One region of the Bradyrhizobium sp. SZCCHNS3016 genome, then DNA from elsewhere that is predicted to be linked to it. Evidence: riboswitches for the same ligand, from Rfam matches in the RefSeq annotation. Region 1 holds a riboswitch; the other holds the start of a gene.
What was found. A riboswitch is a leader RNA that binds a small molecule or an ion and turns the genes downstream of it on or off. The one in region 1 is predicted to bind S-adenosylmethionine.

Region 1 (15,451 bases):
GAGGCTGGCGGCAAAGGCTCCGACGATCACCAGGGGGCGGGTGGCATTGGATGGCATTGCGCGCTCCTTCACTGTCTCAGAAGCAGGCTTGCCAGCCGGCCGCGATCGTCTCGAAGAACACCGCGGTCCCGTACTGCACCCACATCGTCACGGCGCCGGCGACGAGCCCGATCGCCGCAACCCCAGCCACGATAGCCGAAGCGGAGGCCGAACGCCGGTCACCCGACGCGGACGGTATCTCTTGCGGCGCTGAAAGAGGCTGCATGATGGCGTACTCATCGGGCGGGTGCTGGCCCGAGCGGCCCGCCCCTCGCGCTTCAGATAAGCCCCGCGGCCGGTCCAGGCAAGCGCCGCGGACGGGCAGCCGATCACCCGAAACGGCCGGTGGCCGGCGTCATCAATGGGAGGCGGAGGCCTTGGCCGCGGCCGGCGAGATGGCCGGCGCATTGGGCGCAACATGCGAGGAGGCCGGAGACGATGCCTGGGCATCCATATAGCAGGGCTTGTACATTGCCTGCAGCTCCTTGCCCTTCAGGAAGATCATCCGGGGCGTCAGGCCGCCGCGCTGGGTGATCCAGCGGCGGATCGGCGACGGGTACATCGAGTACAGCATCTGGGTCGCCTCGGGGTTGGTGACGGCGCGGCCGTTGGCGCCGAAATCCCAGGCGGCGTGGAATCCGAGATTGGCATGCGAGGTGACGCAGATCTTCTCGTGGGGGATCGCCCCGAGCACGATGGTGCAGGCCGAGGCGCAAAGCCCGTCGATGATCACATACTCACCGGAGGATCGCAGGCCCTGGTACTTGTCGACATAGGTTCCGATCCGGCCACCGCGGTCATCGGCGATCCGGACCACGGCCTGGCTGGCGCCGACCCCCGACAGCAACAGAACGACCGCAAGCAATCCCGTCCAGAATTTCATGTCGAGCCCCAGTGCAACCCGGCGAAAACCGATCTGACCGACTTTGGCACGCTTCGTGTGATGCGCTTCTTGTGATGCTTGGACTGCGGTGGACCTTGCAATCACGACCCCATCCGCAGAACCGGAACGCGAAAGCCAAATCCAAATCGCAAATGCAGCGTGTTTCGAGATCGTGTTTTTGTCCAGGACAGCGCGGTGACGAAAGCCAAATTCACCGCGAGTGTTGCAAGCCCGCTGCACCAATGAGTCGCTACCACCGAAAATGGCCGAACGCTGGTTCCGGACATGGCGATGGCGCCACGAGCAAGGCAGAGGCCCGGCATGATTCGCCCATCGGCGCGGCAGCGGCGTCACGGCGGCACAAACGACACTCCGGAAAAACCCGGTAGCCGAGCTGCCGCGCGACACACGCCCCGTTGCCCAGTGACGGCGGGACGCTCACCCCTCTCATCGCCGGCCCAGGGGCGCTCGTGCGATCACGATCGTGGGTGCGCGCTCCCGCCAGCCCTGGCTGGCATGGCCGAAATCCGGAGATGCGACCAATGCAATCACAAGTTTGGACCGTGCGGCCGAGCTCCGCCCCGCAAGCGGGCGCGGCAGGATCACTCCCAGCAGCGCGCCGTCTGATCGCGAGATGGAGCGAGGTCCGGCCGATATCGCGCTGGCAGCCGGGAGGACGATCTGCCTCCCGACGCCCTCGGTCCCCGTGAAGTTAACTAATTATCGGGCAGCCGAATCCGCGCTCCAAACGTGACGAGCGGCGCATCGGCGGCGCCGAGCTGGATCTGCCGCTCCGGCACCTCCTGATAGCTGCCGTCTTCAATCTTTCTTAATTCATATTGCCAGACCGTTAACGTCTCGCCGCGCGCGAGCGCGTCGCGGATGCGGCTGGCGCCGCGTCCCGGCAGCTTGACGAGGTCGTCGCGCATCATGCCGATCATCGTCGGGCTCTCGCCGCGATGCAGCTCGAAGAACACCATGCGATTGGGCTTGTCCTGCGGCTTGAGCACGGTATCCGCCGTGAACAGCACCAGACAGATTGCGACGGCAATCCACTTCCAAGTGTCGGACATCATGAGACGCATTCCCCGCACCGCCTCTGCGCGTGGCGTAGCCCTCGCGCAAACAGGCGGCAACTTACAGTTCTGTCATTCCGGATGAGATGACGTTCGACGTAATCGATTCGCTGCGCGCCGGGCGCGATGATGGGCTCCTCATCGTTCACAACATGGAGAGCACCGATGACCAACCCGACTGAGATCGCCGAGAGCTACATCGCGCTGTGGAACGAACGCGATGCCGCGCAGCGCGGCGCATTGCTCGCACGTCACTGGACCGCGGATGCGCTCTATGTCGACCCGCTGATGCGCGGCGAAGGACGCGATGCGGTGGATGGCCTGGTCGCGGGCGTGCAGCAGCGCTTTCCCGACTTCCGCTTTCGCCTGATCGGCTCCGCGGACGGCCACGGTCATCATCTCCGCTTTTCCTGGGAGCTCGGCCCCGAGAATGCGGAAGCCCCGATCCAGGGCACGGATTTCGTCGAGCTGGCCGACGGCCGCATCCGGCGCGTCATCGGGTTTCTCGACAAGGTCCCGCAGGGCGCCTGACGGACGTCCCGTTCCGCCCGGCTTCCGCAGTGCGGTCGGCCTGCCGCGATGGCCGGGCTCCCATGCGCAGACGCACGACCTGTCTCGTGGTGATTGCGCTACGTCAACGTCGGATCCGGTCCGCCGCTGCAGAGCTTCTGCTTCGCGACGAGTTCAGGATCGCCGGAGACGGGCGTGCAGCAGTCAAATCCCATCGATGATCACGCCATGGCGGCCGGCACGCTGGCCGCCATCACCACCTTGCCCGAACTCTGGCGCTGGCGCGTCGAACGGAGCCCGGACAAGCAGGCCTACCGACATTTCGACGCAAGAAGCGGCCGATGGGCGAGCTTCTGCTGGCGCGAGATCGATCTCGTCGTCGACCGCTGGCGGCGGGCGCTTGCGGCCGACGGCTTCGCCCAGGGTGAGCGTGTCGCCATCCTGATGCCGAACGGGATCGCACATCTCGCCATCGATCAGGCCGCGCTCTCGCTCGGCCTGGTGCCGGTGCCGATGCATGCCGTCGATAATGCCGACAGCATCGCCTACATCCTCGCCGATTCCGGTGCCCGGCTGCTGCTGGTCGATTCGGACACACGCTGGGACGAGATCGCAGCGGTCGGCGAGGCCCTGCCCGACCTGCGGCGGATCGTCTGCGCCGACCGGCGAACGACCCAGCCGACCGGCGATCCGCGCCTCATCGATCTGGAGGCGTGGCTGAACGCAGCCGGCAACGCCACGCTTCCCGGCACCCGGATCGCCATCGCGCCGCACGACCTCGCCGCCATCGTCTACACCTCGGGCACGACGGGCCGGCCCAAGGGTGTGATGCTGTCGCACGACAACGTCGTCTCCAACCTCAAGGCCATTCATCAGCGGCTGGCGGCCGATACCGACGACGTATTCCTGTCGTTCCTGCCGCTGTCACACACGTTCGAGCGCACTGCGGGCTACTACTACCCGATCGCCATCGGCGCCTGCGTCGCCTATGCGCGCTCGGTGAAGCAGCTGTCCGAAGATCTGGTGGAGGTCCGTCCGACCATCCTGATCTCCGTGCCGCGCATCTATGAGCGCATCTACTCGGTCATCATGCATCACCGCGCGATCGCAAACCCGCTCGAACGGGCGCTGCTCGACCTGACCATCGCGATCGGCGGCCGGCGCTTCGATGCGCAGCATGGGCGCGGAACCAGACTTTCAGCGTTCGACCGAATCGCGTGGCCGCTGCTGCAACGCCTGGTCGCCGCCAAGATACTGGCTCGATTCGGCGGACGGCTGCACGTCGCCGTCAGCGGCGGCGCGCCGATCGCCGAGCCGGTGGTGCGGCTGTTCCTGGCGCTCGGGCTCGAGGTGCTGCAGGGCTACGGCATGACCGAGACATCGCCCGTCGTCAGCGTCAACACGCCTGACGACAACGACCCGCGCACCGTCGGACGCGCCCTGCCGGGCATCGAGGTGCGCATCGGCGACAATGACGAGTTGATGGTGCGCGGCCCGAACGTGATGCTCGGCTATTGGCACCGGCCGGAGGAGACCGCGCGCACCAGGGAAGCCGACGGCTGGCTGCACACCGGCGACCAGGCCCGCATCGACAGCGGACGCATCACCATCACCGGTCGGATCAAGGACATCCTTGTCACCTCGACCGGCGAGAAGATTGCGCCCGCCGATCTGGAAACCGCGATCCTGACCGATCCGCTGTTCGAGCAGGCCATCGTGATCGGCGAGAACCGGCCGTTCCTGACCGCGATCGTCGTGCTCAACGCCAACGGCTGGGCTGAGCAGCAGGCGAGGCTCGCGGCGCACGGCCAGCGCGGCACCGAGGCCGAAGCGGCCTCTCTGCTGCGCCACATTGCGCGAGCCGCGAAGGCCTATCCGTCCTACGCGACGCCGAAGGCGGTGCATTGGACCTTGGAGCCGTGGACCGTGCAGGAAGGCCTGATCACGCCGACGTTGAAGAACAAGCGTCCGGCGATCGAGCGGAGCTTCGCGAAGGAGATCGAGGCGATCTATGCAAAACGCGCGGCAGCTTTGCGGCCGTCGGCTACCGCACGAAGCTGATTTTGCAGAGCGTAGCAGCAGGACATTGCGGCATTGGAGCGGGCGAAGGGAATCGAACCCTCGTATGCAGCTTGGGAAGCTGCCGTTCTACCATTGAACTACGCCCGCGCTCGTCAATGCTTAGCCGAGACCATGCGTTTCGCCAAGCGGCTTGTTGCCGCGACACCGTCAGGCCCAGAGGTGGCGGACGCAACAGTTCTGCACCGGCCTGATCTCCGGATCGTGATCGGCCGCGACCGCCGGCTCCGGAACGGATCGGGCCGGTCGCGCTTTTGCCCGTTGGAGGCGGCACCCCTCGCTGCTTCGCCGCGCCGTCAAGGTCCTGGGAGCTCACATCATGCAAAGCCAAAGCCCCGCGTCTCAGACCGCAACCTCGAAAGCCCTCGCCGTCATGGCGGGCCCGTCGGCGCTCGACCTTTACACCCTCGGCTGCGGTCTGTTCCTGGCCGTCGCGCCCTGGCTGTTCGGCTTCGTCGGCAGCGCCGGCCGGATCGATGCTGCGTTGGCGGGGGCTGCCGTCGTCGTGCTCTCGCTCGGCGGCCTCCTGGCGTTTGCCGATTGGGAGGAGTGGCTGAAGGTCGCGCTTGGATTGTGGCTGATTGCAGCTCCGTGGCTGCTCGGGTTCGTGCATACGTCGGCGATGCATGTCAGCATCACGATCGGGATCGCCGTGACCTTCCTGAGCCTGCTCGAACTGTGGCTTGCGCATGATCCTGATTTTGCTGGCGATAGACCTACATTGGTGAGCCAGCCGTAGCGCCTCTGGTCGATCGCACCTCGCCTGCGCGCTGCGCCGCATTCCGCGATCGCGATGCCGATGACAGAGATCGCAGACAGCGATCGCAACGGGACGCTTGACAACCATCACCCAAATCAGGGCAAACCCGCCCCGGTCACGCCGCGCTGTTAACACTTTGTAAACAAAGTTGATGCGGGCGATCGTGACGATGATATGATGTGGCGTGGGGTTGGGGTGGCGTCATGGGGCGTGGGTATACGATCTTTGATACGGCCCTCGGCCGTTGCGGCATTGCGTGGAGCGATGCCGGAATCACCGGCGTACAACTGCCGGAAGCACGGGAAATCGAGACGCGGCGGCGCCTGTTTCGCCAATTCCCCGAAGCGCGGGAGCAGCGCCCGTGTTCGAATATTGAACTTGCCATCGAAGGCATAACCGCCATGCTGCGCGGGCAGGAGGTCGACTTCTCCGATGTCGTGCTCGATCTCGGCGGCGTCACGCCCTTTAACCAGCGCGTCTATGATTGCATTCGTGCCATTCCGCGCGGCGAGACGCGCAGCGCCGACGCGATCGCAGACGAACTGCACGTTCCCAAGGCGCTGAATTCGATCGCGCAGGCGCTGAGCAAGAATGCGCTCGTGCTGATCGTTCCCTGTCACCGCGTGCGCGACATCGGCAACGGCCTCGACAAGCCGTCGCCCAACAGCGGCGTCATCTCCAAGCGGCGGCTGCTGTCGCTCGAAGGCGCACGGCCTCATGCGGGCCTGACGTTGTTCGACGCGTTTCTCGCGGTCGACCGGCCGCGCGCGTCGTAGCGTGCCTCGAGCGCCGGGCGATATTTTCTCGCACGCGACCCTCCTCTTTCATCCGCAATACGCTAGATTTGCTGGATGACCGCCACCATCCTGTTCGAAAGCCGTGACGTCACCGTGTCCGAGTTCCGCTGTGCGGCGGTTCCGGGCGAGCGTCCCTATGTCGAGCAGTATGCCGGCTACTCGCTGTCCTACGTGCGCAAAGGCAGCTTCGGCTGTCGGCACCGCGGCCGCTTCTTCGAGCTGGTCACCGGCTCGCTGCTGGTGGGCCATCCCGGCGATGAGTTCATGTGTACGCACGATCACGTCTGCGGCGACGAATGCCTGTCATTCTTCTTCGATCATGCGCTCATCGATGAGATCGGCGGCGACAGGCGGGCCTGGCGGGTTGGCGCGATGCCGCCGCTGCCGGAGCTCATGCTCCTCGGTGAGCTCGCGGAGGCCGTCGCCGCGCGCGAGCAGGACCTCGGTCTGGACGAGGTTGGCCAGATCATCGCCAGCCGCTTCGTCGCGACCGCCACGGGCCAGCAGGAACGGGCGGCGACGCCAAGCCTTCGCGATCGCCGGCGCGCGGTCGAGAGCGCATTGTGGATCGACGACAATGCGGCGCGCGACATCGACCTGGCGGCTGCGGCTGGTGAGGCCGGCGTCAGCCCGTTCCATTTCCTGCGGCTGTTCGCGGCCACGATCGGCGTGACGCCGCATCAATATCTGATCCGCTCCCGCTTGCGGCGCGCCGCGCGGCGTCTCAGCGAGGAGGATACGCCGGTCACCACCATCGCCTACGATTCGGGTTTTGCCGATCTGTCGAATTTCACCCGCACCTTCGCGCGCGCTGCCGGCGTGTCGCCGGCGAAGTTTCGCAAGGCGTCGCGCGGCGAGCGCAAGATTCTCCAAGACCATCTGAGCCGCCATTGATTGGATGATCCAGCGCGTGCGGCAGCCGCACGCGAAGCATGGAGATCATCGATGTACGATCATATCGGCCTCAAGGTCGGCAATCTGGACGCCAGCGTCCGCTTCTACACATCGGCGCTGGCGCCGCTCGGCCACATCCTCTGCTCCAAGGACGAGGCGTCGGCGGGCTTCGGCCCGAAGGGGGAGCCGGCGCTGTGGCTGTATCTCGACAAGGGCGCCAGCAAAGGCGCCGCCCATATCGCGTTCCGCGCCCGGGACCACGCGGCGGTCGCCAGATTCCACAGCGAGGGGCTGAAGGCCGGCGGCAGCGACAATGGCGGCGCCGGGCCGCGCGCGGACTACAGTCCGACCTACTACGCCGCCTTCCTGATCGATCCCGACGGCAACAACATCGAAGCCGTGTGTCCGTGAGGTCCCCGGCCATGGCATCGATTCAGAAGGACATCCCGATCGCAGCCTCCGCGGCCGCCGTCTGGGACGCCGTGCGCGACTTCGGCGCCGTTCATACCCGGCTGGCGCCCGGCTTCGTCGTCGATTGCCAGCTCGACGGCGACGTCCGGATCGTGACCTTCGCCAACGGCAACGTGGTGCGCGAACGCCTCGTCAGTTGCGACGAGGCGCAGCAGCGTCTGGTCTACACGATCGAGAGCGAGCGCGTGACGCATCACAACGCGTCCGTGCAGATCATCCCCGACGGCGCGCAGGGTTGCCGGATGCTCTGGATCACCGACGTGCTGCCGCACGCCATCGCGCCCTATATCGAGCAGCAGATGGCGCTCGGCAGGCGCGCGATGCAGGACGCCCTAGGCGGGCTGCGCGCCTAGACGAGCCGAGCAGCCGTCAGCCGACATGCGGAGATGGCGGGATCTGCGCCCCCGAGCCGAGTTCGGCCGCCAGCACGGCCGGGCGCAGCTCCAGCGCTGCGGCCGGCTTCGGGCCCCAGCGGGTGAGCATGACGGTGGCGAGCGTCAGCACTCCGAGCAGGACCATCGAGGACGCCGCCAGCATGAAGAAGTCGCCCTCGGTCGCGGCATGGCTCAGCAGATAGCTGCCGCCTGCGGCGATGAAGACGAGCCGCACCGTCTGTGCCAGCACCGGACCGATCACCCTGGCTGCGCCCTGCGAGGAGAAGTACATCGAGATCGCCAGGCCGATGAAGGCATACATTGGCGCTGCGACCTGAAGATAGTGCCGGCCCGCGCTGCGCGCGCTCTCGTCCTGGGTGAAGATGTCGACCCACAATTGCGGGACGATCGCGATCAGCGTCGACAACGCACCCACCGACGCGAAAGAGACCAGCCCCGCCGTCCAGGCGATCCGGCGGGCACGCGCGATTCTTTCCGCACCGATCGCCATGCCGACCATCGGCACCGAGGCCATGCCGACGGAGAACGCGACAGTGGTCACCATGAATTCGAGCCGTGCGCCGATGCCGTAGCCGGCCAGCACGGCGGTGCCGAACGATGCCAGCATGTGCGTGAAGATCGCGATCGACAGCACGGATTGCAGCGGCGAGAAGCAGGCGATGGCGCCGACCTTGAGGATGTCGGCGAACATCGCACGGCTGATCTTGAGACCTCGCAGCTTCGGCCGGACGCGCGCGCGGCCCGAGAACAGATACCAGCCCATCACCGAGATGCTGACGCAGAAGGCCAGCAGCGCGCCGGCGGCGACGCCGCGCATGCCGAGCCCGAGGACCAGGCTGAGCGTGCCGCCGAGCACGATCTGCAGCAGTGCCGAGCTGAGGATCATGAACGACGGCAGCTTCATGTTGCCGGTGCCGCGCAGGATGCCGGCCATCGAGTTCATCAGCCAGGGCAGTACCGCGCCGCCGAAGAAGATCTGCAGATAGGCTGTGGCATGGCTCAGCACCGCGCCGCGGCCGCCGAGCACCTCCAGCAAGGCAGGTCCGAACACCAGCATGCCGATCATGAAGGTCGCGCCGAACAATAGCGCGATCAGCAGCGCGTGCGTCGCGAGGGTCGAGGCCCGTTCGGTGTCGCCGGCGCCGAGCGCCCGCGCGATCGCCGAGGCCACGCCGCCGCCCATGGCGCCGCCGGACATCGTCATGGTCAGGATCACCAGCGGGAACACCAGCGCCATCGCCGCCAACGCCTCGATACCGAGCCGGCCGATATAGGAGGTCTCTGCGATGACGACGCAGGTGCCGGCCGTGTTCGCGATGATGTTGGGCCAGCCCAGCGACAGCAGGGTGCGCAGAATGGGTCCGTCGACGAGCGCATTCCGAACCGGCTTCGCGATGGGCGGCAACGTACGCCCCTCGCCGACCGGACTGTCGGCCAAGCCGATCTCGGACATGCTCGCTCCCCGTTTGGCCGCGCCATCTGGCGGGACCTTTGTCGTTCCTCCTAGCACACCGCCGGGCCGCGCCCCGTGCAGCAGGCGCATTGGGGGTGCGCGGTCAGCGCGCAGCCCGGCCTAGAGGCGGAAGTGCTTGGAGAGCTTCAGGCCCTGGGCCTGGTAGTTGGAGCCGATGCGGCTGCCATACATCGCGTTCGGCCGGGCCAGCATCTTCTCATAGACGAGGCGGCCGACGATCTGACCGTGCTCGAGGATGAACGGCACCTCGCGCGAGCGCACCTCGAGCACCGCGCGCGAGCCCTGCCCGCCGGCGCCGGCATAGCCGAAGCCGGGATCGAAGAAGCCGGCATAATGGACACGGAATTCGCCCACGAGCGGATCGAACGGCACCATCTCGGCGGCGTAGTCCGGCGGCACCTGCACGGCCTCCTTCGAAGCCAGGATGTAGAACTCGCCGGGATCGAGAATGAGGCTGCCGTCGGGTCGCGCCTTGATCGGCTCCCAGAACTCCTCCACGGCATAGCCGGCGCGGCGGTCGACGTCGACGACGCCGGTGTGGCGCTTGGCGCGATAGCCCACATAGCCCTTGGCATTGCTGCCGGACAGGTCGACGGAAAGAGCGACGCCGCCGACGAGATCCGCATCATCGCGATCCACCAGCCGCTCGGCCTGATGCAGCGCGATCAGTTCGTCCTCCGACAGAACCGCGTCGCGGTAGCGGAAGCGGACCTGGGACAGGCGCGAGCCTTCGCGCAGCAAAACGGGAAACGTCTTCGGGCTGATCTCGGCGTAGAGCGGACCGTGATAGCCGGCTCCGATCATGTCGAACCGTCGCGTGCCGTCGGCGATCACGCGGGTGAACACGTCGAGCCGCCCGGTCGAGCTCTTCGGATTGGCGGCCGCGACGATGTCCTTCGGCAGCGCGAGACTCTCCAAGAGCGGCACGATGTAGACGCAGTTGGTCTCCAGCACTGCGCCGTCCGCGAGCGCAAATTCGTGCAGCTTCAACTCGTCGATACGCTCGGCGACCGTCGCGCCCGGCCCAGGCAGAAAGCTTGCCCGCACGCGATAGGCGATGTCGCCGAGCCGCAGGTCCAGGCTCGCCGGCTGGATCTGGCTTTCGACAAAATCGTATGCGGGGATGATCAGGCCAGCCTCCGCCATCGCCACGATCATGCGATCGGGGAGGATGCCGTGGGCGTCGGGGCTGAGCGAAAACGGCAAGACCTGATCCTTTGCAGGCGCCGGAACGGCGGCTTATCGAGCCTATATAGGGTCTTTTTACCGGTTATCCGATGGCTGGCTTGACGGAAAGGCCGGTTGCGACTATGAGCACGACTTATCCCGTGGTGATTTGAGCCGGCCGGCTTGCAGCCACGTTAAATAAGTCGCTAAACAGGCCGGGGACGATTGTGATCCCGGCCGTGAGGAGTTTTCCCAGGCCGGTTTTTTTGTGCCCATCGCTGGAGGCGGTGGTCACGATGGAGGTCACATGTCGAAGTCCCCCGCGAAGGCCCCGGCGTCGTTCGCCCACTATCGTCCCGAAACCCGTCTGGTGCATTCCGGCACCTTGCGTTCCGAATTCGGCGAGACCGCCGAGGCGCTCTATCTCACGCAAGGCTTCGTCTACGCCACCGCCGAGGAGTGCGAGGCGCGCTTCAAGGGCGAGGACCCCGGCTTCATCTATTCGCGCTTCTCCAACCCGACCACGGCGATGTTCGAGCGCCGCATGATCGAGCTCGAGGGCGCCGAGGCCTGCCGCTCGGCCGCAACCGGCATGGCCGCGGTCACCACTGCAATCCTCGCTCCCCTCCGTGCCGGCGATCACGTCGTCGCCGCCAAGGCGCTGTTCGGCTCGTGCCGCTACGTCGTCGAAGATCTCTTGCCGCGCTACGGCATCGAATCGACCCTGGTCGATGGGCTCGACCTCGACCAATGGCAGAAGGCGGTCAGGCCGAACACCAAGTCGTTCTTCCTGGAGAGCCCGACCAACCCGACGCTCGACGTGATGGACATCCCGGCGATCGCCGAGATCGCGCACGCCCGTGGCGCGCGGCTGATCGTCGACAACGTGTTCGCGACCCCGATCTGGCAGAGCCCGCTCGCGCTCGGCGCCGACGTCGTGGTGTATTCCGCGACCAAGCACATCGATGGCCAGGGCCGCTGCCTCGGCGGCGTGATCCTGTCGTCGGAGGCGTTCATCGCCGAGCACATCCACAATTTCATGCGCCAGACCGGTCCGTCGATCTCGCCGTTCAACGCCTGGGTCCTGCTCAAGGGCCTGGAGACCTTGGCGGTGCGCGTGCGCGCGCAAACCGAGACGGCGGCGAAGGTGGCCGACTTTCTCGCGGCGCATCCGAAGATCTCGCGGCTGATCTATCCCGGCCGCGAGGACCATCCGCAGGCGGCGACCGTGCGCAAGCAGATGCGCGCCGGCTCGACGCTGGTCGGCTTCGAGGTGAAGGGCGGCAAGGCCGGCGCCTTCCGTACGCTCAACGGCTTGAAGCTCGCGCGCATCTCCAACAATCTCGGCGACGCAAAGACGCTGGTCACGCATCCGGCGACGACGACGCACCAGCGGCTGACGCCGGAGGCACGCGCCGAGCTCGGCATCAGCGAGGGCTTCATCCGCTTCTCCGCCGGGCTCGAGCATGCCGACGATCTGATCGAGGATCTGGATGCGGCCCTGAGGGCCGCGTAGCGAATGGCCGCATAGAGAATGGCGAATAGGGCGCACCGATTGCATCCTATTCGCTACTCGCTATTCCCTACTCGCCACTCTCACATCGGCCGATAGGTCAGCACATTGGCCGGCGTGTTGATGCCGAGCTTGACCTGGCCGACCGAGCGGATGATGTCGTCGCCGAGCAGCTGGGCGAAGCAGGCGTAGCCCCAATCGCTCATGTGCAGACCGTCCGAGATCACGAACTCGTTGATCGGGATCGCCTGCCGCTCGTGCCAGTCGCGCATCACCTCGAAGCGCGGGAAGATGCCGGCGTGATGCAGCTCGGCGATACGCCCGAGCAGCTTGTTCATGCGGCTGGCGTTCTCCGAGCGCTCGTTGACGCGCGGCGAATATTGCAGGTCGACCAGCACGACATCGGAGGCCGCCGCCTGGATCTTGGCGACGCCGTCATCGACCAGCTTGGCGGTCTCGGCGGGATCGAGATCGCGCAGCACCGCATTGGTGCCGACCTGCCAGATCACGAGATCCGGATGCCGGTCGATCACCGACGTCTCCAGCCGCTTCATCATCTCCGGCGCATCCTCGCCGCCGACGCCGGCATTGATGACGCTGATGTCGACCATCGGATATTGCCGGCGCAGCTGCGCGGCGAGCCGATTCGGATAGGTGTAGTCCGGCGCGCTCGCGCCATAGCCCTGCGTCGACGACGAGCCGAAGGCGACGATGACGACCGGCAGGCCGGAGGCGAGCTTGTTGGCGACGTGCGGCAGCGAAATGAAATTCTTCTTGGCGACGCCCTTCGGCGTCAGGCACGGCACGCGGTTGAAGATGTCGGTGGCCGACTTCGCGACCTGCTTGACCTTGTCGATCGCCCGCTCGGTGATGCTGCGCGACGGCGGCGCCGCCGCGACGGCCTGCCCGGCTGCAGCCGGCGGCTGTGCATCGGTCATGGCCGGCGCGGTCGTCGCCGCAGGCGGCGAGGTCGTGGCCGCCGGGCGCGCCACGGCGATCGGCCCGGGCACCTGATCGTTCGCCTGCGCCACCGTGACGTGACCGATGCTCGGTCGCAGCCCGCTGATCAGCGGAGCCTTTGGATCGGAGCTCTCCACATCGGAAAGCGCGGCGGGCGCAGCCGGCGCTGCGCTCTGCGCCCGTAGCTTCTGCGGGCTCAGCGCGAGGGCGATGGCAATGACCGCAACGGCCGAAAGCTTCTCCCATGTCCCGGAGACGCGGTGACACTCATTCGACGTCATGAACGACATAACCCTAGTTCTGCTGCGCCGGCCCGATATGCGCCGCGTCGATGATGAACTTCGACAGCGCCCGGCCGAGGCAGTCATGAACCTGCTTGGCCAGCTCGACCCCGTGCGTTGGATTGAACAGGTCGAAATCGCCCTGCTCGTTCCATTGCCGCATGATGGCAAACCGATCGAACAGCGGAATGTCCCGGTGCTGCGCCACCACACGCATGTTGTCGACATAGGGCGGCACGGAGATCAATGTCTCCGTCCGCGGACTGTATTGCAGGTTCATCAAGACGACGTCAGCTCCCGCTTTCTGCAGCGTCGCCACACCGTCGTCGACCGCCTGCCGGAACTCATCAGGATCGATCGACCGCATGGCGTCGACCGTGCCGGTCTGCCAGATGACCAAATTAGGCCTTTTTCCTTCCACCAGTTTAACGAGATTGCCAGCGACCTCCTCGGCCGTCTTCTTGGGCTGCAGCTCGATGCTGAGATTGACGGCGACGGTTGGCAGCTTGTCCTTCAACGCAGCCTGCAGACGGGCGGGGTAGGCATTGGCGTCGGAGGTGGCGACAATGGAAGATGAGCGGCTTCCGACGACGAGAATATCCAGCGTGCGGCCGTTCTTGACGGCGTCTGCAACCTTCGGAAGCGGGCTCTCGGTGGTCAGCAGGTAGGCCGGCACCTCGCAGTTCTGCGGCGCCTCTTCCGCGCGCGCAGAGGCCGCCAGCGAAACAGCCAGCACTGCGATACCAAACCTTAACCACGAGACGGACTTCATCAGCCCCCTCCCGCCAGATCGGCGTTGCTGCGCGCACCTTTTCGCGTCGCGCCCTTATCGGCCTCACGCTTGTACCACGAAATCAACGACGCCACCCCCCACATGATGAGGATGCCGCAAAGGCTGATCACCGCGTGCATCATGGCGCCGCCGGACACTTCGGCAAGGACGAAGTGGCCCGCAAACGCCAGAAACACGCCGAGACAGAAGATCTCGAGCGAGTGTTGCCCACAGACAATCAGCGGACGCAGCCACGGCGACTTCAAGAGCGGCCAATCCTTGCGCAAATAGTGCACGGTGAGTGCTGCGAGTGCGAGAAAATGCGCGAAACGCAACACGTCAAGGTCGGTCTTGTCGATCGGATACATCCACTGCTCGATTCGGCGCGGCATCAGATGGCCGAGCTGCGGAATGTACCAGGTCAGGGTCACACAGAAGGCCGCGACCAGATAGGCGACGCAGAGCCCGAGCGTGATCGGCGAGTTGATGATGCGCGACATGCGCCGCGCGCCGCCGAGCGCGCACCAGGCGCCGAACACGAACAGCAATTGCCAGGCGAACGGATTGAAGGCCCAGAAGCCGTTGGGATAGGCCGTCAGATAGAGATCGAGCTCCCAGGTCACGGCATAGAGAATGACGGATAGGCCGAGCGTCACGTCGGGCCGCCAGCGCATCAGCCACAGGATCAACGGCAGGAACAACATCAGCACGATGTAGAGCGGCAGCACGTCCATATTGACGGGGCGGAAGCGCAGGATCAGCGCCTGCACGATGGTCACGTCCGGCTGCTTGAGAAAATCCATGATTCCCATCTCTTCGGTGTAGAGCGGGTTCTCGAAGCTGGTCGCGACGTAGGAAATCTCGGCGAGGAAGATCGTAAACAGGAAGACGTGGGCGACGTAGATCTGCCAGACGCGGCGCAGGATGCGCGCGGTTGCGACGATGAAACCGGCATCCTGCATCGCCCGGCCGTAGACGAACGCCGCCGTGTAGCCTGAGATGAAGATGAAGATCTCGGTGGCGTCGGAGAAGCCGTAGTTGCGGAGCGTGAACCAGGTCAGCAGGTTCGGCGGCAGATGGTCGATGAAGATCAGCCATAGCGCCAGCCCGCGAAACAGGTCGAGCCGCAGTTCGCGCTCGCCGACCGCCGGGAAGGTGATCGCAGGGACGGCGGTGGTGGCGGGTGCAGCGGTGACGGCCGGCGCAGCCGCGACGGCAGATGCAGATGCAACCGCAGGTGCAGCCGCGCTCGCCGCAGCGGCAGTCTCCGTAGCCGGCGCGGGTGCGGCGCTGGCTGCGGGGGCGGACGGTCCGGCAAGGCGATCGACAATCGACGTCATCAGGCACCGCGTCAAAGCTGCCAGCCCTCGAGGCCCGGCA
Region 2 (15,451 bases), on a different contig from region 1:
AGGGCCTTACCCCGGAACCATTGCAGACGGCACCTTTGCGGATCGGCCAGACCTTGCCGGCCGACCGCCGCTACGCCTTGGAGAACGGCCCCAGCGGGTTCGATCCGGACGCTCCGGTCTGGCGGCCGAAGACGGCGTATCTCATGCTGATGCGCAACGAGCGCCTCGCCGGCTTCAAGACCATCTTCGACGACGCGACCAACATCCTCACCATCCGCAAGGACGGCGCGATCGTCGCCCAAGGCGATCTCGAGAGCGCCGACGGCCGCGCGGCGATCGAGCGCTTCTTCGCAGGCGAGTTCGCCGCCGAGCTGCGCGGGCCGCCAAAGCTGCTGTCGGGCGGTGGTTACGCCTTTACGGATCTGGCGCGCAAGGTGGTCTCGATCATCAACCTCGCCTCCATCGCGGAGATCGAGACTTTGGTCGGCGCTCCCGTGCACCCGCTGCGCTTCCGCGCCAACGTCTACGTCACCGGCTGGCCGGCCTGGCACGAGACCTCGCTCATGGGCGAGACGCTGCGCATCGGCTCGGCGCGGCTCAAGGTCGTGAAGACCACCACCCGCTGCGCCGCGGTCAACGTCGACCCGGACACGGCCGCCCGCGACCTCGACATCCCGCCCGCGCTGATGACCCGGCGCGGCAACAATGAATGCGGCATCTATGCCGAGGTGATCGAAGCCGGTGATATCGCCGTTGGCGACGAACTCGCCGTGGAGCAGCCGCGGCTGGTGTAGTTCGAGCGCTGGCCGCATCGGCGGCGCGCCCCCTCTCCCGCGTGCGGGGGAGGGCCGGGGTGGGGGCGCCCCACCCGAAAATCTTCGTGCGGAGAGACTTCCCCCACCCGCATCGCATCTTCGATGCGATGCGACCTCCCCCGCAAGCGGAGGAGGCGCACACCGAGCGAGCCTCGACGGCTCGATTCATCAGTTCGAGATTGGTTAGTTCGGCATCACATACGCATACACCCGGCCGCGCGACACCGCGGTCTCGCGCACGCGGTTGCCGTTGTTGCCGGAGATGACGATCGGGTTGCCCTGGGCATCGACGCCCGAGACCACGCCGACATGTCCGCCGCCACGGCGGCTCATCACCGCGATCGCCCCGACCTGCGGACCGGAGACGCGCTGGCCATAGCTCGCGAACGAGCGCGCCATGTCGGAGCCGGTGCCGCGATGGCCGGTCCGCTCCAGCACCATGTTCATGAAACGGGCGCACCACAGGCTGCGCCGGCCGGTCGGATTGCCGCTGCCGATGAAGCTGCGCGCCGCGGAGACGACGCTGCTGCCGCCGCCGAAGCCGCCGGACGACGCCATGCCGTCGGACGCCGTGCCCGGCATCATGACGCTGGCCTGCGCGTCGGCAATGCCGCTCACCTCCACCCGCGCCACGCCGCGCTCCCAGCGCGACAGCCGGGCGACGGAGCGCCGGTGGTGATGATGCCTTGCGTAGTGATGGCCGCCGTGGCTGCGGTGGGCATGATGCCCGGAGCCGTGATGCGGACGGGCCGAAGCCGGTGTTGCGGTGACGGCGACGACTGCCGAGCACATGGTCAACGCAACGATGTGAAGCGACCGGCGAAGGGTAGACACAACCATACTCAATCCTTCTGTTACTTCCCCCAGTACCTGACTTGGCACCCCCTGGTCCCTCAGCGCGGCCCCTCTGCAAGCCGCCAGCGGCGGTCCGTAAAATGTTGCGGTGTGACGAAACCATGACCATCGACGGCGAAAGGCTGGCGACGAGAGGGTGATTCCGAGTCTATGTCGCGGCGAAAACAAGGCGATGGCCCGACCATTGTCGCGTGTCGCGCGAATCGTCATCATGTAACACGTGACACGGGAGGAGCTGACGATGCCCCACGCAACGGCGAAAGACGGCGTTCGCCTCTATTTCGAAGAGGTCGGCGCCGGCACGCCGCTCCTCTTCCTGCACGAGTTCGCCGCCGACCACACCAACTGGGAGCCGCAGCTGCGCTACTTCGCGCGGCGCCACCGCTGCATCGCCTACGCCGCGCGCGGCTACACGCCCTCGGACGTGCCGGCCGCGCCCGACGTCTACAGCTACGTGCACTTCTACACCGACGCGCTGGCGGTGCTGGACCATCTCGGCATCGCCAGCGCCCATTTCGTCGGCCTGTCGATGGGCTCCTATTCCTCGCTGCAGGTGGCGCTGAACGCGCCCGGGCGCATCCACTCGATGGTGCTGGCCGGGGTCGGCTCCGGCTCCGACCTCACGCTGCTCGACGCTTTCCGCGCCCAGTGCCGCGCCACCGCCGAGCAGTTCGAGACCCTGGGCTCAGCCGAGACCGCCAAGGTCACGCGCGAGGCGCCCGGCCGCATTCCCTTCCTGGTCAAGGACCCGCGCGGCCACGCCGACTTCTACGCCGCCCTCGCCCGCCACGACGCAACAGGCTCGGCCAACACCATGCGCGGTTTCCAGGGTGGCCGGCCTTCGATCTTTACAATGACCGACGCCATCCGCGGCGTGCCGACGCCGGCCCTCATCATCTGCGGCGACGAGGACGACGCCTGCATCGCGCCGAGCCTGTTCCTCAAGCAGCATCTGGCGGCCTCGGGCCTGACCTTCTTCCCCAAGTCCGGCCACGTGCTGAACCTGGAGGAGCCGGCGCTGTTCAACGAAGCGGTCGAGCGCTTCATCGCACTGGTCGAGGCCGGGCGATGGGGGCCGCGGGATCCGCGGTCGATGGCGGGATAGTTGCGCAGCCGCAGCGTTCCGGCTCTGCTCGACACGCAAGGCGCAGCGGGCCAGGCTGCTTCGAGCCGGCTTTGCCCGTTCCAGCGACGATCACGTCCAGCATGAATCGGACCCTGCCGTGACGATCAGGCCAAGCGCGCGCGGCGCCGCGATCCAGTGTTGCGAGATGGCAGTGGGATCGCCCGAGAGGCCACGGCGCACTGGATGCCAGCCTGCGCGGGCATGACAGCTGAGGCTATTGCCACCTCCTCCGTCATCGCGAGCGCCAGCGAAGCGATCCAGGGCTACGCAGACAAGCTACCGTCGTGGCCCTGGATTGCTTCGTCGCTTGCGCTCCTCGCAATGACGGCCTGTTCGAGCAAGCCCTGCCAATGTCGCGACGGACTCGCCTACTCGCCGATGATCTTGATCAGCACGCGCTTGCGCCGACCGCCGTCGAACTCGCCGTAGAAGATCTGTTCCCACGGACCGAAGTCCAGCCTGCCTTGCGTGATCGCGACCACGACCTCGCGGCCCATGATCTGGCGCTTCATGTGGGCGTCGGCATTGTCCTCGCCGGTCCGATTGTGCCGATAGCCCGCCACCGGCTCGTGCGGCGCCAGCTTCTCCAGCCATTGCTCGTAGTCGAAATGCAGCCCGCTCTCGTCGTCATTGATGAAGACCGACGCGGTGATATGCATGGCGTTGACCAGCACGAGTCCCTCGCGCACCCCGCTCTCCTTCAGCGCCGCCTCGACATCATCCGTGATGTTGATGAAGGCGCGACGGCCGGGTGTCTGGAACCAAAGTTCCTTGCGGAACGATCTCATCGGAACAATCCCGTGCTTCATCACCATGGCCAGAGGATACCGCAACGCGCGTGTCCGTCCTCGAGTGTGCCGTAGCTCACAGCGTGCGGTTCCGGCTGCGCGCAGACTGGACCCGATGGAGTGCATACTGCAAGCCCAGCCGGCCCGGTGTCGCTTCGTCCTACAATCCAAGATTGAACCGAACGTTGCTCGGACAGACTTAACTGCATTGCCGATCTCATTTCGACGATGACAACGACAGCGTGGCGGCTCGCCCTTCGGCGACGACTGTGCAGACCTGATCCGGCTGCAGCCGCTCATTCTCATCGCACGAGAAGCTCGACTTCTGCAGGCTGACGCCGATCGCAGCGAGTCGCCATTCAGAGGAGAGAGACAATGAGTCTGCTGCGTATCAATCTCTTTGGCGGTCTTGAAATCAAACGCGTCTCCGGCGAGCAGGTCGTCATCCCAAGCCGCAAGGCTGCAACACTCCTGGGCTATCTCGCCCTTACCTCTCCGCACGGCATTTCACGCAGCAAGCTTGCCGCACTCCTGTGGGAAGGCCGCTTCGGCGACAACGCGCGCGCAAACCTTCGCCAGGCCCTGTTGACGCTGCGCCGGGTGCTGCCGCAATGCGCCGACGTCATTTCGGCGGAACGGGACGACATCCGCATCCATCCGAACGCCGTCAGCACCGACGTGCAGGAGTTCGAGTTGCTGCTGCAGCTCGGCGATCTGGAAACCATGGCCCGCGCCGCCGCGCTGTTCCGGGGCGAGTTGCTCGACGGCATCAGCTCGACGTCCTGCGCGTTCGAGGCATGGCTCTCCGCCGAGCGTCAACGACTGAAGACGCGAGCGATACGGGCCATCGCGGGCCTGCTGGACGTCGGCGGCCCGGAACATGTGGAGATCGCCAAGACATTCTCGTTGCGCGTGCTGGCCGCCGATCCGCTGCAGGAGGACGTCCACCGCACCCTGATGCGCTGCTACGCACAGCAGGGTCGCCGCGCCGACGCCCTGCGTCAATATGACTTCTGCCGCACCGTGCTGCGAAAGCAGGTCGGCGCCACGCCGGAGAGCGAAACCGAAACCCTGCAGCGCGAAATCAGGCGCATGCTTCGCGTCTGACGATCCGCGCGACCCTTGCTCCATGCGTGCCTCACATGATCGATTTTGACGGCACTTTCACGCCCCGCTTGACACTTGCATCACGGCCACACGCGCAACATCGCCCTCGATCGACGTCGCGCAGCAACTACTCCTGATGAGGTCAAGCGGCGCGTCGCTCAGAGGTCAGATAACGAGCGAGGAGGCTCAACATGAGTGGCATGCAGCAATCGACTGAGGACTTTGGTCAACTGAATCCCGAAGGGATCTTCGGCTCCGTCCTCGGCAGGTTCGCCGGACAAGCGATCGGACGCCTGATCGGCGGCAAGACCGGCCGGGACTTCGGCGGCGCCATCGGCGGAATCGCGGGCGGGTTCGCGCCGTTCTCCGTCGGCCCCGGCACCGAGCAGCCGTCGGAGATGGAGTTGCAGGGCTTCTGGAGCGTGCTCAAGAAGATCGGACAGGGCGTCCAGACCGGCCTCAATGTCGGCCACAACCTCGGCATCTTCAGCACCGATCCGCAGGCCGCCGCCGCGGCGCAGCCGACCGACATGGAGCTGCAGGGCTTCTGGAGCGTGCTCAAGAAGATCGGCCGGGGCGCCCAGACCGGCCTCAACGTCGGCCACAACCTCGGCATCTTCAGCGTCGGTCCGCAAGCCGCCACCGGCGCGGCACAGCCGACCGACATGGAGCTGCAGGGCTTCTGGAGCGTGCTCAAGAAGATCGGACAGGGCGTCCAGACCGGCATCAATGTCGGCCACAACCTCGGCATCTTCAGCACCGGTCCGCAAGCCGCCACCGCCGCGGCGCAGCCGACCGACATGGAGCTGCAGGGCTTCTGGAGCGTGCTCAAGAAGATCGGACAGGGCGTCCAGACCGGCCTCGACGTCGGGCACAATCTCGGCATCTTCAGCGCCGGCCAGCCGGGCCAGCAGGCGGCGGCCGCGCAGCCCACCGACATGGAGCTGCAGGGCTTCTGGAGCGTGCTCAAGAAGATCGGCCAGGGCGTCCAGACCGGCCTCGACGTCGGGCACAATCTCGGCATCTTCAGCGCCGGCCAGCCGGGCCAGCAGGCCGCGGCCGCGCAGCCCACCGACATGGAGCTGCAGAGCTTCTGGAGCGTGCTCAAGAAGATCGGCCAGGGCGTCCAGACCGGCCTCGACGTCGGCCACAATCTCGGCATCTTCAGCGCCGGCCAGCCGGGCCAGCAGGCCGCGGCGCAGCCGACCGACATGGAGCTGCAGGGCTTCTGGAGCGTGCTCAAGAAGATCGGACAGGGCGCGCAGACCGGCCTCAACATCGGGCACACGCTCGGCATCTTCAGCACCGGCCAGCCCGCCGGCACGATGCACTAGGACGGCCGATTGGAAGCAACGACCCGCGACATCGCAACGCGGGTCCAAGAGAGTGAAGCGGTGGGCGCACGAAAAGTCCGCCCACCGCCGACCTGACATGGAGGGAACGACGCATGGCGGATCCGAACTCAGAACAGGAATTCATCGTGCAAGGCGAGCCGGTCAAGTCCGGCCAGCTCGCTGATCACTTGAGCCGCGAGCCCAGCGTGAAACGCGTCGGTCAGGTCGCACCTGACGTCGTCATCCTGTCGATGACGAAGAGCCAGGCCGATCGCCTCCGATCGACTTTCAGCACGATCGTGGTGGAGCCGAACGCTCCGCTGAAACCCTTTGGCGCCGGCTGACTTCAGCGGCGCCTCCCGACGATGTCACGAGCGAGGATGAAGGAGCCCGCAAATGGCCGCACGAAGCAAGCCTGAAATCTCGGATCAGAAGGATGCGGCCGGCACGGCCGTCAACGGCACCGGAGCACAACCCGGAGCGGCGCAGCCGTCAGCCGAGGCCGCTGCCGCACCGCAGGCCGCAGCACGGGTGACCGCCGCATCAGCCCCAGCCGCACAAGGGACCAGCCGCAGCGACGGCGGCACGGCGGCGCCAGCAACGGGTCAACCCGGCGCAACGATCTCGCAACGGCGGGCGCAGTACATCCTGGCACCGCGCCAGCAGATGGGGCTTGGGACCTTCAGCGCCGACTTCATCGTCCAGCAACTGACAAACAGCCCCGACATCGACGTGGTGAAGACAATTCAGCCGCCGCGCCTGCTCGGATTTCAGAGCGCCGACCCAGGACAAGCACCGCTCGGCCCGATGGTGCTGGCCCGAATGACGCCCGACAAGGCCGAATTGCTGAAGGCCCAGGCCGGAGCACGGCTCGCGGTCGAGCGCGATGCGCCGCTTACCTACTTGCTCGATCCGACCGTCCCCCAGGTGCCGGCGCCGCACCAGCTTCCCAATCCCGGCGTTCTCATTCCCTTGGCCGACGGGTTCTCGACGACGATCGAAGTGGTCGGCGAGAGCGGCCCGCTGCCGGAGGTGGAAGTGTACGTGTTCGGCAGCGTGTGGCCGGTTCAGGGCGTCACCGACGCCAGCGGCCGCGTCACGCTCAAGATTCAGGGCGAGACGCCCGACACCATCCGCTCGATCCTGATCAAGCCGCGGGTCGATTACTGGACCTTCTGGCTCGATCGTCCGCAACTGACCCCCGACAGCGTGAACCGCATCGCCGCGAAGACGCTCGGCGCCTATCTGCGCGGATTTCCCGGCCAGCAATTGCTGGGTTGGGGCCAGCGCGCGATGGGCCTCGATCGCCTGCCCCTCGCCTATAACGGCGCGGGAGTAAAGATTGCGGTGATCGATTCCGGCGCCGCGCCGACGCATCGCAATCTGCACGGCGTCACGATCGGCAAGAGCATCGTCGGCAATGATCCCGCGAGTTGGACCGTCGATACCATCGGTCACGGCTCGCACTGCGCCGGGATCATCGCCGGCGGACCGATCGGCTCCGGCGGAGGCATTCGCGGCTTCGCTCCGGCGGCCGAAATCCATGTCTGCCGGATCTTCCCGGGCGGCCGGTTCAGCGATCTCGTCTCGGCGCTCGACTACTGCATGGAGAATGGCATCGACGTCGCCAACATGAGTCTGGGCGGCGGCGAGCCGTCGCAGATCATCGAGGAGCGGATCTTGCGGGCCAAGCAGATGGGCCTCGCCTGTATCGTCGCCGCGGGAAATTCGTCGGGGCCGGTCCAGTTTCCGGGCTCGACGCCGCATTGCCTTGCGGTCGCCGCGATGGGCAAATGGGGCGAGTTTCCCGAGGACAGCTTCCACGCCCAGCAGGGGTTGGACGGCTTCCGGAGCGCCGACGGATATTTTCCGGCGAAGTTCAGTTGCTTCGGGCCGGAGATCGACGTCTGCGCGCCGGGCGTCGGCATCGTGTCCTCGCTGCCGGCGGATGGCTTCGGCGCCTGGGACGGCACCTCGATGGCGACGCCGCACGTCACCGGTCTCGCCGCGCTCGTGCTGGCGCATCATCCCGACTTCAAGGGCCAGTTCGCGACGCGCGACGCGCGGCGTGTCGAGCGGCTGTTCCAGATCCTGAAGGAGACATCGACGCCGCTGCAGTTCGGCGATCCCAACCGTTCGGGAGCCGGACTGCCGAACGCGATGCGCGCACTCGGCCTGGAAGCGGGCGTGGCCTCCGCGCCCACGGCCGATCCCTCGCTCGACGTTCTCCGTCGCCTGCTGGGACTGGCGCGCGGCGAGGCGCAGAGCGGCGCGACGTCTCCGACGCTGGTGCCACAGGCCCCCAATGGCAAGCTCAACGGAGCCGGTTCGGTTGCCAGGGGTCCGGCAACGACGACCAGCGAGTGGTCCAGCCCGGCGGTCGGTGATCCCAGTCCGGCGCAGATCCGCGACATCATGCACAAGGTCGGCTTGTTGTAGATCACGGGGCAAGCCGTAGGAACGGCATCAGACGTTGCACGACGGGCAATTTGCGCATGAGCCTCATGCACGGACTGCCCGTCGTGTTAGTTTGTCGCACGATCGCGACTTGCGTCGTCGGCCAAATCAAGCGCAGATTTCCGCCCGTCCCGCCTCACTGCAAGAGGGGCGTATCGCGGTCGTCACGAACGCTGAGGTGGGATGCGGTGGGCGTGTCGGATTGCGCGTGGGGCTTCCTCGCGCGGACGAGCAATTCCGGCACGCACGGTCAAGTCGCGCGGTCCTGATACCCCGATGCTGGTATCCAGCGCGATGCGCGCAAGCGCATTGCGCGACACGGTGGCCAAAAAGCCCGGCGCACCGAGGAGAATGCGAAGCAGCCGTTCAACCATCGCGCAGGGAAGGCCGGGTGTTCCGGCTCGTACCTGTGGTTCCTGCCGCCTGCATTTTTTCCGCAGGCGGGCCATGGGTGCGGCCAGCATCCGGCCTTCCCTGCGCCTCTTCGTTGTCGGAGGCGATGCATGACGCATAGCTCGGGCGTAGATGCGCCGCGAGAACGAGCGGTTTTGTCTGAACTAACTCTGCTCTTTGACGTGCCTCAACAGCTCCGCTCTTTGAAAAGTGAAATCAACCAACCCCAAGCTCGTCATGGCCGGGCTTGTCCCGGCCATCCACGTCCCTCCTCGTGCGAGTTCTATGTCGCGATCGTGTCGTAGAGATCGTCCCAGTCGGGATTGCTCGCAATGATCAGTCCGACCTTCCAGGCACGCGACCAATGCTTGATGTTGTGCTCGCGCTGGATCGCGCTCTGAATATCGTCGAAGACTTCGAAGTAAACGAGCCTCGTCAAGCCATATCGCTCGGTGAAGCCGTCAACCAAGCCGGATCGATGCTGAACGACACGGCGCACGAGATCGCTGGTCACGCCGACATAGAGCGTACCATTCGGACGATTGGTCATGAAGTAAATGTAGCCACCCGCCATCGTACCATGCAAGACGTGGATGGCCGGGACAAGCCCGGCCATGACGGGTGGAAAGAGCCGACAACAAACTCGCAGCACGGCCGGCTTCGTACCTACCGCCCCTTCTCCGCCCTGCTCAGAAGAAACACCCCCTGCTCGCCGAACATGTTCCAGAACCACCAGGGCATGGCGACACGCAAGGGGCGGCCGTAACTATCAAGTGCGACGGCGCGCTCCATCTTGACGCCGATCTCGTCGCAGAGCTGCACGAAGTCCTTGATGGTGCAGAAATGGATGTTCGGCGTGTCGTACCAGGTGAAAGGCAGATTGTCGGTGCGCGGCATGTGGCCGCCGACCAGCAGCTGCAGCCGCAGCCGCCAGAAGCCGAAATTCGGGAAGGTGACGATGGCACGGCGGCCGATACGCAGGAGATTTTCCAGCACCGTCTTGGGCCGCCGCGTCGCTTGCAGGGTCTGCGACAGGACCACGTAGTCGAACGCATCGTCGGGATAATCGACGAGATCGGTGTCGGCATCGCCCTGCACCACCGCGAGGCCCTTGGCGACACAATGGTTGACGCCCTCGCGCGACAGCTCGATGCCGCGGCCGTCGATGCCGCGGCTCTCGAGCAGCTGCAGCAGGTCACCGTCGCCGCAGCCGATGTCGAGCACCTTGGAGCCGCTCTCGACCATGCCGGCGATCAGGAGATGATCGGGCCGATAGGCCAGCACCTCGCCGCCGGAGAATCCGTTCAGCGGCAGCACACCCTGCATGCTCATGTCTCAGCCTCCCGTCGCGACCTTGAGGCCGCGCGCCTTGCCGGCGGAATCGAGAAAAGCGCTGGCGATCTCGAAGAACTCGGGGACGTCGAGCAGGAACGCGTCGTGCCCCCTGTCGGTCTCGATCTCGGCAAACGACACGCGCGCGCTGGACGCGTTGAGCGCATGCACCAGCGCCCGCGACTCCGAAGTCGGAAACAGCCAGTCGCTGGTGAAGGACACCACGCAAAAGCGCGTCTTGATCCCGCGGAACGCCGCCGCCAGCACGCCATCGTGGTCGCCGGCGATGTCGAAATAGTCCATCGCCCGCGTCAGATAGAGATAGGAGTTGGCGTCGAAGCGCTCGACGAAGGACGAGCCCTGATAGCGCAGATAGCTCTCGACCTGGAAGTCGGCATCGAACGAGAACGTCGGCAGCTCGCGGTCCTGCATGCGACGGCCGAACTTGCGATGCAGCGCCGCGTCCGACAGATAGGTGATGTGCGCGGCCATCCGCGCCACCGCGAGCCCGCGATGCGGATGGACGCCCTTGTCGCCGTAGCGTCCGTGGTCCCAATCCGGATCGGCCATGACGGCCTGGCGGCCGAGCTCGTGGAAGGCGATGTTCTGCGCCGAGTGCCGCGTGGCACAGGCGATCGCGAGCGTGGCGAACACGCGGTGCGGATAGGCCACCGTCCATTGCAGCGCCTGCATGCCGCCCATCGATCCGCCGACCACGGCGAACAAAGTGTCGATGCCGAGATGGTCGATCAGCATCGCCTGCGCCCGCACCATGTCGGGGATGGTGATGATCGGAAAATCGAGCCCCCAGACCTTGCCGGTCGCCGGGTTCAGCGACGCCGGCCCGGTCGAGCCCATGCAGCCGCCAATCACGTTCGAGCAGATGATGAAATAGCGGCTGGGATCGAGCGGACGGCCGGGGCCGACCAGCGTCTCCCACCAGCCCGGCTTGCCGGTGACCGGATGACGGTTGGCGACGTGCTGGTCGCCGGTCAGCGCGTGGCAGACCAGGACCGCGTTCGACTTGTCGGCGTTGAGCTCGCCATAGGTCTGGTAGGCGATCTGGAACGGCGACAGGTCGACGCCGCAATCGAGCCTGAGCGGCTTGTCGGCACCGAACTGCGCGACCAGCGAGCTCGGATGATCGACCTCGTGCGAGCGCTCTTCGGGCGCAATCGTGCGCAGCGCGGAGGTGGGTTTCGGCGTCAGGCCTGTCATGTCTCTCACCCCGGCCATCCGGCAAGGGCTCCCGAACCACGTGACACATCAGGCCATGAAAAACCCGGCCTGAACTGGGGTTCGGCCGGGATCGATAACGTCCCCGGCCTGTTTAGCGAGTTTTTTAACGTGGCTGCAAGCCGGCCGGCTCAAATGACCACGGAACAGGCAGAAACTAGTCCCGCGGGCGCTCCGCGTCAAGGCAAGCTGGGGTTGACCCGCCGGTCGGGCGCCCCTTGGCTACAGGTCAGCCAAGCCTAGGCGGCACAAGGTAAACTTGCTGTTGCGCACGTCCCCCGCATCGGAGAGAACGGCATCCGTTCCAGTCCGCCGCGCGTTGACCCGCGGCCTGCGAAGAGTGACCCTGCCCATGTCGACCCCGCCGCCAGCCCCTCCCTCGCTCGCCGATTTGCGCAAGGAGATCGACGCGATCGACGAGCAGGTCCATCAGCTCCTGATGAACAGGGCCGACATCATCGACCGGCTGATCAAGGTCAAGAAGACCCAAGAGGTCGGCTCGGCGTTCCGCCCGGCGCGAGAGGCCGACATGATGCGGCGCCTGGTGCAGCGCCATCGCGGCATCCTGCCGCTCGACACCGTCGAGGGCATCTGGCGCGTGATCGTCTCGACGTTCACTTACGTGCAGGCGCCGTTCTCGGTTCACGCCGACGTGTCGGTCGGCGAATCCGCGATGCGCGATTCCGCCAGGTTCCATTTCGGCTTCGTGGTGCCTTATGTCGCCCATTTCAGCGCCCAGGCCGCCGTCGAAGCCGTGGCGCGCTCGAAGGGCGATCTCGCGCTGGTGTCGACGACCTCGGGGCATACGCCGTGGTGGATCACGCTGGAGCCCGCGGGCGCGCCGAAGATCATCGCGCGGATGCCGTTTATCGAGCGGGCCGACCATCCGGCGGCGCTGCCGGTGTTCGCGATCTCGCGCGTCGCGGACGACGCGCTGGTGCTGGAGGTCGAGACCTGGAGCATCCGCGTCTCCGGCTGGAATGCGCAGGTGTCCCGCGCGCTGTCGCCGCTCGCCGACGTCATCGCGGTGCCCGATACCGCCTTCGACGGCGCCGCGCTGTTGGTGTCGATCGAGTCGCCGTCGAACCTCGACAAGATCAAGGCTGCCCTGATCGCGGCGGGCGCCTCGGTGCGCTCGACGGCCCTCGTCGGCGGCCATGCGAAACGCTATACGGTTCCCAGCTGAGACGCCCCGCGCCAGTGATGATTTTCCGGAGTTGACGATGAACCGCCCCGTGCCGAATCCCGGCATCCTCGACATTGCGCCCTACACGCCGGGCAAGAGCCCGAAGCCCGAGCCGGGCCGCAAGGTGTTCAAGCTGTCGGCGAACGAGACTCCGTTCGGTCCTTCACCCAAGGCGATCGACGCCTTCAAGAGCGCGGCCACGCATCTGGAGGATTATCCGGAAGGCACCTCGCGGGTGCTGCGCGAGGCGATCGGCCGCACCTATGGCCTCGATCCCGGCCGCATCGTCTGCGGCGCCGGCTCCGACGAGATCCTGAATCTGCTGGCACACACCTTTCTCGGGCAAGGCGACGAGGCGATCTCCACCGCGCACGGCTTCCTGGTCTATCCGATCGCGACCATGGCCTGCGGCGCCAAGAACGTGGTTGCCGCGGAGACGGAATATCGGACCGACGTCGATGTGATCCTCAGCGCGGTGACGCCGCGCACCAAGCTGGTCTGGCTCGCCAACCCGAACAACCCGACCGGCACCTACATCCCGTTCGACGAGGTCAAGCGGCTGCGCGCCGGCCTTCCCTCGCATGTCGTGCTGGTGCTCGACGCCGCCTATGCCGACTACGTCTCGCGCAACGATTATGAGTTCGGGATCGAGCTGGTCGCCACGACCGAGAACACCGTCGTCACCCACACCTTTTCCAAGATCCACGGCCTCGCAGCGCTCCGCGTCGGCTGGATGTTCGGCCCGGCGCACATCGTCGATGCCATCAACCGCATCCGCGGGCCGTTCAACGTCTCCTCGCCCGCGATGCTCGCTGCGGTCGCCGCGATCGAGGACACCGCGCATCAGCAGATGTCGAAGGCACACACCGAGACCTGGCGCAACTGGCTCACTGAGGAGATCGGCAAGCTCGGGCTGAAAGTGACGCCGAGCGTCACCAACTTCATCCTGATCCACTTCCCGACCGACAAGGGCCGCACCGCGGTCGAGGCCGACGAATTCCTGACACGGCGCGGCCTCGTGCTGCGCGCTCTCGCCAACTACAAGTTGCCGAATGCGTTGCGCATGACGATCGGCACCGAGGAGGCCAATCGTCTGGTCGTCGAGGCTCTCAGCGAATTCATGAGGACGAAGTGAGCGTCGCGGGACGGTTCGAACGCATCGCGCTGATCGGCTTCGGCCTGATCGGCGGCTCGATCGCGCGCGCGGCGCGACTGCAAGGCATGGCCGGCGAAATCGTCACCACGGCGCGTTCGGACAAGACCCGCGCCCGCGTGACCGAGCTCGGCATCGTCGACCGCGTCGTTGCGAGCAATGCCGAGGCGGTCAAGGATGCCGACCTCGTCATCCTCTGCATTCCCGTCGGCGCGTGCGGTCCCGTGGCCGAAGAGATCGCGCCGCATCTGAAGCCCGGCGCCATCGTCTCCGACGTCGGTTCCGTGAAGGGCGCCATCGTTCGCGACATGGCGCCGCACCTGCCGGCGCATGTTCATTTCGTACCGGCGCATCCGGTCGCCGGCACCGAGAATTCGGGACCGGACTCTGGCTTCGCCGAGCTGTTCATCAACCGCTGGTGCATCCTGACGCCACCCGACGGTGTAGATGCCGACGCGATCGATCGTCTCCGCGCGTTCTGGGCCGCGCTTGGCGCCAAGGTCGAGATCATGACGCCGGATCATCATGACCGCGTGCTCGCGATCACCAGCCATCTGCCGCATCTGATCGCCTACACCATCGTCGGCACCGCCGACGAGCTGGCGCAGGTGACCGAGTCCGAGGTGATCAAGTTCTCCGCCGGCGGCTTTCGCGATTTCACCCGCATCGCCGCCTCCGACCCGACGATGTGGCGCGACATCTTCCTGAGCAACAAGGATGCGGTGCTCGACATGCTCGGCACCTTCACCGAGGACCTCTCCAAGCTGACGCGGGCGATCCGCCGCGGCGACGGCGAAGCGCTGTTCGATCACTTCACCCGCACCCGCGCGATCCGCCGCGGCATCGTCGATATCGGCCAGGATTCGGCGGCGCCGGACTTCGGCCGGCCGCTGCCGCAGTTGAAGAAGCCCTGAAGGCTTCAGAACAGCGGCGGGACGCGGGCGACCTTGAACGGACCGAGCACGACGACGCCATCGGAGAAGCGCAACGGGAAGGTCCGCGCCTTGCGCCCTTCGAGGGTGGCCTCCTTGCCGAGCGCATTGATACCGAGCGCGACGCCGACATTGGCGTTCTGCTTGACAACCTTGCCGAGGCCGGGAATCGCGCGGTCGAGCGCACCGAGCAGGTTGTTGACGTCCTGCGACTTCACACCCGGCGCTACGCGATCGAGCGTCCCCTGCGGCACGCCGTTTTCGAGCATCTTGTCGAGGCCGAGCGCCGGGATGACCTTTTCGATCCCCGCGACCGTCATCTGCACTTCGCCATCGATGCCGCCATTGGCGGTCAGGCTGAGCGTGCCCGACGCGACGGCCAGCAGCTCGCCCTGCTGGATGCGCGACTGGACGATCTCGACATGACCGCCCGCCGCCTGGATCTCGCGAAACCGCTCCGGCCAGGGTTTGGGCCTGAAGTCCTTGAGACCCGTGACGCGGGCCTGGACGTCGGTATTGAACGGTTCGGCAAGCAGAGGATGGCTGCCTTGGATGCTGCCGTTCGCGATCTGCAACGCAGTCTCCAGCACCGGATGGTCGGACGGCGAGCCCTCGGCAACACGGCCGTGCAATTCGGCATGATCGGCGCGCGCGGCGGGCACGGCAGTGTTGCCCTCGATGCGGTCGATGGTCGGTTGTTCGAACACGAGGTCGGCGCGCTGCGGCGGCCCTGGCAGACCGCGGACACTGGCCTCACCGACGCGCCAGTTCACGGAGAACGAGGCCGGTCCGCGACC

Region 2: it holds a riboswitch for S-adenosylmethionine, as region 1 does, so the genes downstream of both, QW881_RS04840 (homoserine O-acetyltransferase) here and QW881_RS26520 (O-succinylhomoserine sulfhydrylase) in region 1, are expected to answer to the same signal.

What each region holds. Positions count from the first base shown of each region.
Region 1 covers NZ_JAUETE010000016.1:59,859-75,309, reverse strand. Annotated here, with positions in the region: gene QW881_RS26585 (SCO family protein) at 1-57, opposite strand, end outside; gene QW881_RS26580 (hypothetical protein) at 398-922, opposite strand; gene QW881_RS26575 (hypothetical protein) at 1,639-1,998, opposite strand; gene QW881_RS26570 (nuclear transport factor 2 family protein) at 2,164-2,529, shown strand; gene QW881_RS26565 (AMP-dependent synthetase/ligase) at 2,704-4,569, shown strand; tRNA gene QW881_RS26560 (tRNA-Gly) at 4,604-4,677, opposite strand; gene QW881_RS26555 (SPW repeat protein) at 4,907-5,326, shown strand; gene QW881_RS26550 (methylated-DNA--[protein]-cysteine S-methyltransferase) at 5,551-6,123, shown strand; gene QW881_RS26545 (AraC family transcriptional regulator) at 6,199-7,038, shown strand; gene QW881_RS26540 (VOC family protein) at 7,090-7,449, shown strand; gene QW881_RS26535 (SRPBCC family protein) at 7,461-7,862, shown strand; gene QW881_RS26530 (MATE family efflux transporter) at 7,879-9,357, opposite strand; gene QW881_RS26525 (2'-deoxycytidine 5'-triphosphate deaminase) at 9,478-10,584, opposite strand; SAM riboswitch at 10,697-10,776, shown strand; gene QW881_RS26520 (O-succinylhomoserine sulfhydrylase) at 10,853-12,061, shown strand; gene QW881_RS26515 (SGNH/GDSL hydrolase family protein) at 12,142-13,299, opposite strand; gene QW881_RS26510 (SGNH/GDSL hydrolase family protein) at 13,313-14,071, opposite strand; gene QW881_RS26505 (OpgC domain-containing protein) at 14,071-15,411, opposite strand.
Region 2 covers NZ_JAUETE010000002.1:121,582-137,032, reverse strand. Annotated here, with positions in the region: gene QW881_RS04890 (MOSC domain-containing protein) at 1-734, shown strand, start outside; gene QW881_RS04885 (TIGR02594 family protein) at 939-1,595, opposite strand; gene QW881_RS04880 (alpha/beta hydrolase) at 1,852-2,715, shown strand; gene QW881_RS04875 (secondary thiamine-phosphate synthase enzyme YjbQ) at 3,105-3,524, opposite strand; gene QW881_RS04870 (BTAD domain-containing putative transcriptional regulator) at 3,900-4,631, shown strand; gene QW881_RS04865 (hypothetical protein) at 4,823-5,965, shown strand; gene QW881_RS04860 (hypothetical protein) at 6,079-6,309, shown strand; gene QW881_RS04855 (S8 family serine peptidase) at 6,362-8,404, shown strand; gene QW881_RS04850 (GIY-YIG nuclease family protein) at 9,099-9,431, opposite strand; gene metW (methionine biosynthesis protein MetW) at 9,482-10,147, opposite strand; gene QW881_RS04840 (homoserine O-acetyltransferase) at 10,151-11,365, opposite strand; SAM riboswitch at 11,457-11,536, opposite strand; gene QW881_RS04835 (chorismate mutase) at 11,736-12,569, shown strand; gene hisC (histidinol-phosphate transaminase) at 12,607-13,704, shown strand; gene QW881_RS04825 (prephenate/arogenate dehydrogenase family protein) at 13,701-14,636, shown strand; gene QW881_RS04820 (DUF2125 domain-containing protein) at 14,642-15,451, opposite strand, start outside.